DNA from 2 places in the Paraburkholderia sp. PAMB 6770 genome. Region 1 is predicted to be linked to the other one. Evidence: riboswitches for the same ligand, from Rfam matches in the RefSeq annotation. Region 1 holds a riboswitch; the other holds the start of a gene.
What was found. Region 1 has a riboswitch for cobalamin ahead of AC3AP7_RS02545 (TonB-dependent receptor domain-containing protein). Riboswitches for the same ligand answer to the same signal wherever they lie in the genome.
Positions count from the first base shown of each region.

Region 2: it holds a riboswitch for cobalamin, as region 1 does, so the genes downstream of both, AC3AP7_RS12170 (FecCD family ABC transporter permease) here and AC3AP7_RS02545 (TonB-dependent receptor domain-containing protein) in region 1, are expected to answer to the same signal.

Region 1 covers NZ_CM173238.1:528,996-532,909, forward strand. The annotation lists gene AC3AP7_RS02540 (LysR family transcriptional regulator) at 45-953, shown strand; cobalamin riboswitch at 1,031-1,226, shown strand; gene AC3AP7_RS02545 (TonB-dependent receptor domain-containing protein) at 1,695-3,626, shown strand; gene AC3AP7_RS02550 (FadR/GntR family transcriptional regulator) at 3,773-3,914, shown strand, end outside.
Region 2 covers NZ_CM173238.1:2,697,688-2,701,601, reverse strand. The annotation lists gene AC3AP7_RS12190 (EVE domain-containing protein) at 129-587, opposite strand; RNA gene ssrS (6S RNA) at 744-925, opposite strand; gene AC3AP7_RS12180 (cell division protein ZapA) at 992-1,306, opposite strand; gene AC3AP7_RS12175 (ATPase) at 1,303-1,659, opposite strand; cobalamin riboswitch at 1,829-2,082, shown strand; gene AC3AP7_RS12170 (FecCD family ABC transporter permease) at 2,275-3,312, shown strand; gene AC3AP7_RS12165 (ABC transporter ATP-binding protein) at 3,312-3,914, shown strand, end outside.

The DNA.
Region 1 (3,914 bases):
GCATTATTTCATCCATCAATCAAATTTGTTCATGGGTTAGGACTATGCTGGAACGTGTTCATCTGGTCATCATTCGCGAAGTCGACCGGCAGGGCTCGCTGACCGCGGCGGCGGGCGTGCTGAACCTGACGCAGTCGGCGCTGAGCCACACGGTGCGCAAGCTCGAACAGCAGCTCGGCACGCCGGTCTGGGATCGCGAGGGGCGCAGCCTGCGGCTCACGCAGGCCGGCCAGTATCTGCTCGCGCTCGCGAACCGGCTGCTGCCGCAGTTCGAGCAGGCCGAGGCGCGCATGAAGCAGTATGCGCAGGGGCAGCGCGGCACGCTGCGCATCGGGATGGAGTGCCATCCGTGCTATCAATGGCTGCTGAAGGTCGTGTCGCCGTTTCTCGCGCGCTGGCCGGATGTCGACGTGGACGTGAAGCAGCGCTTCCAGTTCGGCGGCATCGGCGCGCTGTTCGGCTACGACATCGACGTGCTCGTCACGCCCGATCCGCTGAAAAAGCCGGGTTTGCGCTTCGATCCGGTGTTCGATTACGAGCAGGTGCTGGTGGTCGCCGATCATCATGATCTCGCGCAGGCGCGTTATGTGCGCCCGGAACAGCTGGCCGACGAAATCCTGATCACGTACCCGGTCGAAACGGACCGGCTCGACATCTACAACCAGTTCCTGACGCCGGCGGGCGTCGTGCCGCGCCGCCACAAGACGATCGAGACGACCGACATCATGCTGCAGATGGTGGCGAGCGGACGCGGCGTCGCCGCGCTGCCGCGCTGGCTCGCCGACGAGTACGCGGACCGGATGCCGGTCACGGCGGTGAAGCTCGGCCGCGACGGGATCGCGAAGCAGATCTTCCTCGGCACGCGCGAAGCGGACGCATCGCTCGACTATCTGCGCGCGTTCGTCGAGCTGGCGCGCGATAGCGGCGGGCAGGCGCCGCGCCTGCGCCGCTAGGGCCGGGCGCGCGGCTTCGCGGCGGCGTCGCTGCGAAGCCGGTGGTGCGCAACCGTTGACGGCCCTATGCCGGAATCGGTACCCTCTCGCCTGGATGGTTCCCGTCAACGGGATCAAAAGGGAACGCAGTGGAAGCAAACGCTTCGAGTCTGCGGCTGCCCCCGCAACTGTAAGCGGCGAGTCCGTGCCCTACGTGACCACTGGGATACCGGGAAGGTCGGCAACGGATGACGACCCGCGAGCCAGGAGACCTGCCATCGACCGAGGTCCAAGCAGCCGCAAAGGGCGGGGTGTCCCGATGCGCGAGTGCCGCGTCACGCGGTTCCATGTTGCAAGGACAGCCCTGACCTCAGGATCTGTCATATGTTCACCGTTCCGATAGCGGCGCGCGCTCGGGGAGTGCCGCGCTGTCCGCTTGCCGGCGCATCGCCTGCCGCGCGTGCGCATTCCTTCCGCGCGCTTTGGCCGTGCCATGCGTGCCGTTCTTGCCATGCGCATCCGCGCCTGCCGGCGTCGTACGCCTCGCCCGGGCGGCCTTGCGCCGTTCGCGCGACGGCCCGCGGCAGCGCGCGCAGCGCGGATCGGGCGCGCGCGACCGCATCCGCACGCTAGCTGACGCCCGCGCCGCCCGCCGGATGGCGGCGACGCGTCCCGGGCGGGCGCGCTGCCGCTTCACGACCCCTATCACGACACCGCGTACCGCCGGCATACGGCGCACGCGCGATTCAAGGACACAGCCTCATGAAGTTCCGCCATACCCTCATCGCGTCGGCCGTCATGGCCGGTGCACTGCAAGGCGCCTGGGCCGCCGGCGACACGACGACGGCCCAGACCGACGCGTCGTCCGCCGACGCGACGCTGCCGAACATCGTCGTGGTCGGCGATACCGAGCACTTGCCGCAATCGTTCGACCAGCGCTACGCGACTACCCAGGTGCTGACCCGCGAGGATCTCGACCGGCTGTCACCGGCCGATCCGAGCATCACGCAGGCGCTCGCGACGCTGCCCGGCGTCACGGTCTCGCAGACGGGCGGCCCGGGCGCGGCCGCGTCGGTCAGCATCCGCGGCTCGTCGGGCGAGCAGGTGGCGGTATTCATCGACGGCATCCGGGTCGGCTCCGCGACCACCGGCGAGGCCGAATGGGCCGATCTGCCGACTTCCGCGTTCGACCGCGTCGAGGTGATCTCCGGCCCGGCGGCCGCGTCGTTCGGCGCGGACGCGGTGGGAGGCGTCGTCCAGCTGTTCACGCGCCACGCGGCGAACCAGCCGAACCAGACCACGGTCTCGTTCGGCGGCGGCTCCAACAAGACGTTCGACACGCAGGTGCGCACCTCCGGCACGGTCGCGTCGAGCGGGCCGCTCGCGGCGCTCGCCGGGCTCACGTACTCGCTCGGACTGCACGACTACAACACGGCCGGGATCGACGCGACGCAACCGTGGGCGTACGGTCACGAAGACGGGCGCAATCCGTACCACTCGCAGGATCTCGACGCCCGGCTCGGCTATGCCCACTCGAACTGGTCGATCTCGACCTTCGCGCTGTATCACCGCTCCGATCTGTCCTACGACAACGCGGGCGGCGACGACTGGCAACTGGACCATCAACTGACGACGGGCGTCGCGTTCCATCTGGACGTGTCGCCGACCACGCAGTTCGACCAGTCGTTCGGCTACGCGAACGACCGCCAGTTTCTCTACGCCGCCGATCCGACGATCCCGACCGACGAGATCGATTCGACGCGGCTGAGTTCGTCGACCTCGGTCACGCATCAGGAAACGGGCCATACGCTGTGGGGCGAACCGCTGTCCGGCGAGACGAAGCTCGCATACGACGCGTCGCGCGAGCAGGCGTTCCTGCCGGTCGATATTCCGGGCGGCGTGCCGACTCGCGACGATTCGGCGGTGTCGCTGCACCAGTCGGCCACGCTCGGCGCGTGGACGCTGTTCCTCGCGGGCCGTCACGAAATCATCCAGGGGCTGCCGGTCAATACCGGCAATGTCGCGCTCGCATGGGCGATCACACCGGTCTACACGGCGCGCCTGTCATACGGCAACGCGTTCCGTCTGCCGACGTTCGACGATCTGTACTACCCGGGCTACGCGAATCCGAACCTGCTGCCGGAGCGCAGCGACACGGTCGAGGCCGCACTCGACGCGACGACGTCGTTCGGCACCTTCACGGCCGCGGTCTACGACACGCGGGTTCACGACCTGATCACCTACGATTCGCAGACGTTCCTGCCCGTGAACGTCGGGCAGGCGCACATCCAGGGGCTGGACCTGTCTTACAAGGGCACGCTCGGCAAGTCGACGCCGGTGAGCCTCGCGATCGGCATCCTGAATCCGCAGGACGTGACGGACCAGACCTGGCTGAATCGCCGCCCGCGCCAGACCGTCAGCCTGAGCATCGACCACGTGTGGGACGAACTGCATCTGCACGCGCTCAGTACGGGCGTCTCGCTGCTGTACGGCGGTTCGACCTACGACGACCAGTACAACACGACCTACCTGCCGTCCTATACGACCGTCAGCCTGCGTGCGTCGTACCGGATCAATGCGCATCTCGCGCTGTCCGCGTCGTTGTCAAACCTGTTCAACCGGCAGTACATGACGGCCTACGGCTACAACACGCTCGGGCGCACCGCGTTCGGCAAGCTGACCTACACGTTCTGAGCGACGTCCGTGCCGGGTGCGCCGTCCGCGCGGGCGGCGCGCCGCACAATGCTGCCTGGCAGCATCTAAATTTGTCGACAGAATTCCTGGCTTTCCCGATAGTTGCCTTACAATGTGCCGTTACCGCGACCATATCGGCTTGAGCCATGATCGATCACAAGACGTCCGGTATGCCCGGACGGATCTATAGCGACATTCTGAGTCGCATCATCGAAGGGGAGTATCGGGAAGGAGACCGGCTGCCGGCCGAGCACGCGCTAGCCGAACGTTTCGAGACCTCGCGGCCGA
Region 2 (3,914 bases), 1.7 Mb from region 1:
CAAGCGCTCTATTGTTGCGCGTGCAACGCGCATGCCGGCGGCGCAACGCCGGCATGCGCGCAACGCTTAGGCGCGCGAGCGGGGCGGTGGGTTCCCGAGCCGCGCGTGGCGGTGCTCGCCGCCGTGTTTCAGGCGAGCTGCTTCGTGATGAAGCGCCACTCGTCCGGGGTGACCGGCGTGATCGACAGGCGGTTGCCCTTCGCGAGCACGCGCATGCCCGCGAGCGCTTCATGTTCGCGCAGCGCGGCGAGCGGGATCAGCGGCACCTTCTGCTTGAACGTCACGTCGACGAGCATCCAGCGGGGCGTTTCCGGCGTCGACTTCGGATCGTAGTAAGGGCTTAGCGGATCGAATTGCGTGGGGTCCGGATACGGCGTCGACGCGACCTGCGCGAGGCCTGCAATGCCAGGCTCGGGGCAGCTTGAATGATAGAAGAGCACGCCGTCGCCGATCCGCATCTCGTCACGCATGAAATTGCGTGCCTGATAGTTGCGCACGCCGGTCCAGGGGAGCGTGCGTTGGGGGGCGTCAGCGAGGTCGTCGATGCTTGCCTCGTCCGGTTCGGATTTCATCAGCCAGTAGCGCATGGACAGGATGCAACGGGGAGAATGAAAGGAAGCGCGCGAAACCGCGCGGCACGGCGCAAGGCGATCGCAAGGACCGCCGCCACTCGCACAACCACAACCCTTACCGCAGCCACAAAGAAAAACGGCACCGGAACGCAATGCCCGATGCCGTTGAATAAGGTCCCCGCCTTGGCCGCTAGGCCGGCATCCTGAACCTGAGGTTCAGAATTGGTCGCAGTTAGCAGCACTTCGGGTACATCAGACAGAGTGACGCGCACACCCGTGCTACAAATTTCCGCAACCGTGCACATGGCATTGGTTCAAGGAATATATGACCTTGGCGAACCAGGCAGGGAAGCTAAACTGACCGGACCCGACTGCGTGCTGCGATGGCACGCGCACGACAGCGAATCCTTTTTTACTGACTACTGCATGCTGTACTGTTGAATCACAGTGCCCAGCTGCTCATTCATCTGGTGCATTGTACGCCGGATTTCCTCCGCGGGAAATGCTTCTCCGTGACGCACGCTCGCCTGCAGCCTGAGCAGCTCCGATGCAAGCGACAATGCTGCCATCACCGCGATGCGATCGGTGCCGCGCACGTTGCTGTGCGCGCGGATTTTCGTCATTTCGGCGTCGACGCGCGCGACCGCTTCGAGCAGCGCGTGTTCGGTTTCCGGCGAGCAGGCAAGGCGATACGACTGGCCGAGAATCGAGACTTCGATCTGCTTGGTGGTCATGCACTTTCTCCGTGGCGGTGGGACGCGCTGCCGGATTCGTCCTCCTGCTGCGCCGAAGCGAGCAGATCGAGCTGGCTGTCCGGCTCGCTTTGCGAGCGCGCACGCGGCAGTTTTTCGAGGATCGCGTTCAGGCGCACCTGCGCGTCGTCGATCTTGGCCGACAGTGCGTCGCGTTCGGCTTGCAGCGCGTCGCGTGCCTCGCGGGTCTGCGCGAGTTCAGCATGGGCCGCCTCGATTTCGGCATGCGCTTCGGCAAGCTGTGCCCGAAGGGCCAGATTTGTCTCGTGGTGACGCTGACTGATCGCAATCAGCTTGCCGATATTTTGTGAGAGAGTTTCGAGTTCGGTGAGCATGTGCTGCGTCCTCTAAAGACACCGCATTTTAGCGCGGATTACTGCAGTTTCAGACAATTGTCTCGTATCGAGACGTAACAGTATGAGGGATGAGCGGCTTCCTGCCGTTCGGCGCCGTACGCACCCGGTGTCGCGCGGCGTGTTTTCTTGACGCCCGCAGGGGCCGCTCCTACACTTGCGGCACTCTGGTGCTCGCATACGCCGCTGCGCGTGTGCAGTTAAACGGGAAACAGGGCGCCACGCCGCACACGCGGCGCAGCCAACCTGTGCTGCCCCCGCAACGGTAAGCGACTGCATGACCATGCGGCTCGATCTTGCTGCGCGCCTCGCCGAAGGCGCGCGACAGGCCACTGCGCAACGCTGCGTGGGAAGGCGGATCGACGCGTCGCCAGCCCGGATACCGGCCAGACGGAGGGCACGCCGCGCGTCATGCGTGACAGCGTGGCGTCGCCCGGTTTCGCATCGGCCTGCGGGGAGGCGGGCCGGGCTTTGCGCACACGGGACCCATTCGATGTCATTTCCGCACGCGCGCGGTGCTTGCCGCGCGGGCCGCCGCGTTCTTGCGCGCGCTGTGCGCGGCGCGCGCGCCGGGTGTCGCGGGCGCGGAGTGTCCGCATGAATCGCGCGTCCATGCCCCGTGCCCCGGTGATGCATGCGCGGCGTGCGATTGCGATCTGGGGCGTGCTCGGCATGCTGACGCTCGCGGTGCTGCTCGCATCGCTCGCGCTCGGCAGTGTGTCGCTGACGCCGTCGCGCGTGCTGGCCGCGTTGTGGACTTCGCCGCACGCACCACCGGATTTCGCCCGCGAAATCGTGCGCGCACTGCGCTTGCCGCGCGCGCTCGCGGGCTTCGCCTGCGGCGCATTGCTGGCGAGCGCCGGCGCGCTGCTGCAGGTGCTGCTGCGCAATCCGCTCGCGGAGCCTTACGTGCTCGGCGTATCGGGCGGCGCCGCAAGCTTCGCGCTGCTGGCGATGCTCGCCGGCGTCGCCTGGTGGCTCGTCGAGGCGAGCGCATGCGCGGGTGCGTTCGTGTCGATCCTGCTGGTGCTGGGTCTCGCGCGCCGCGAGCTGTGGCGCGGCGAGCCGCTCGACACGTCGCCGCGGCTGCTGCTGACCGGCGCGGTGATCGCCGCGGGCTGGGGTGCGCTGATTACGCTGCTGCTCACGCTTGCACCGGACGACCGCCTGCGCGGGATGCTGTTCTGGCTGACGGGCGACCTGAGCGGCGGCACGCTGCCGTGGCCCGCGCTGGCCGCGTTGGGCATCGTGCTTGCGGCGATCCTGCCGGCGGCGCCGCAACTGAACGTGCTGCTGCGCGGCGACGCCGCCGCGCAGGCGCTCGGCATCCCGGTGCTGCGCCTGCGCCTGCGCATCTACCTGGTCGCATCGCTCGCGGCCGCCGCCGCGGTGACGACCGGCGGCACGATCGGCTTCGTCGGTCTGGTGGTGCCGCATACGGTGCGGCTCGCGTTCGGCAACGACCAGCGGATGCTCCTGCCGGCGGCCGCGCTCGCGGGCGGCTGCGCGGTGATGGGTGCGGACCTGCTGGCGCGCACGGTGATCGCTCCCGCGCAGTTGCCGGTCGGCGTGATCACCGCGCTCGCGGGCGTGCCGGTGTTTCTGTGGATGCTGCTGCGCAGGCGGCGCACGTGATGCGCGGCGCCGGCGCGGCCGCACCGGTCGTCTCCGGGTCGTTGAGCACGCAACGATTGACGCTGCGTGCCGGTACGCGCACGCTGCTCGAAGACGTCACGCAGACTTTTCTTCCCGGCGAACTCTGGTGCATCGCGGGGCCGAACGGCGCGGGCAAGACGACCTTGATCGGCGCGCTCGCCGGGCTGGCGCAGCCGGCGTCCGGGCACGTCGTGCTCGACGGCGTGCGCATGACCGACTGGGCGCCGCGCGCGCTCGCGCGGCGCCGTGCGCTGATGCCGCAAAGCGTGCACGATGCGTTCAGCGCGAGCGTGCTCGACTGTGTGCTGCTCAACCGCTTTCCGCATCTGGCGGGCTGGGGCTGGGACAGTCCCTCCGACCGCGCCGCCGCGCTCGCCGCACTCGATCTGCTGGACCTCGGCGCATTCGCCGCGCGCGACGTGCTGTCGCTGTCGGGCGGCGAGCGTCAGCGCGTCGCGCTCGCGGCGGCACTGTGCCAGGACGCGCCGTTGCTGCTGCTCGACGAACCGCTCGCGCATCTGGACCTGCATCACCAGATCGACTGTCTCGACGCGCTGCGCGCATGGGCCGCCGGGCCGAAG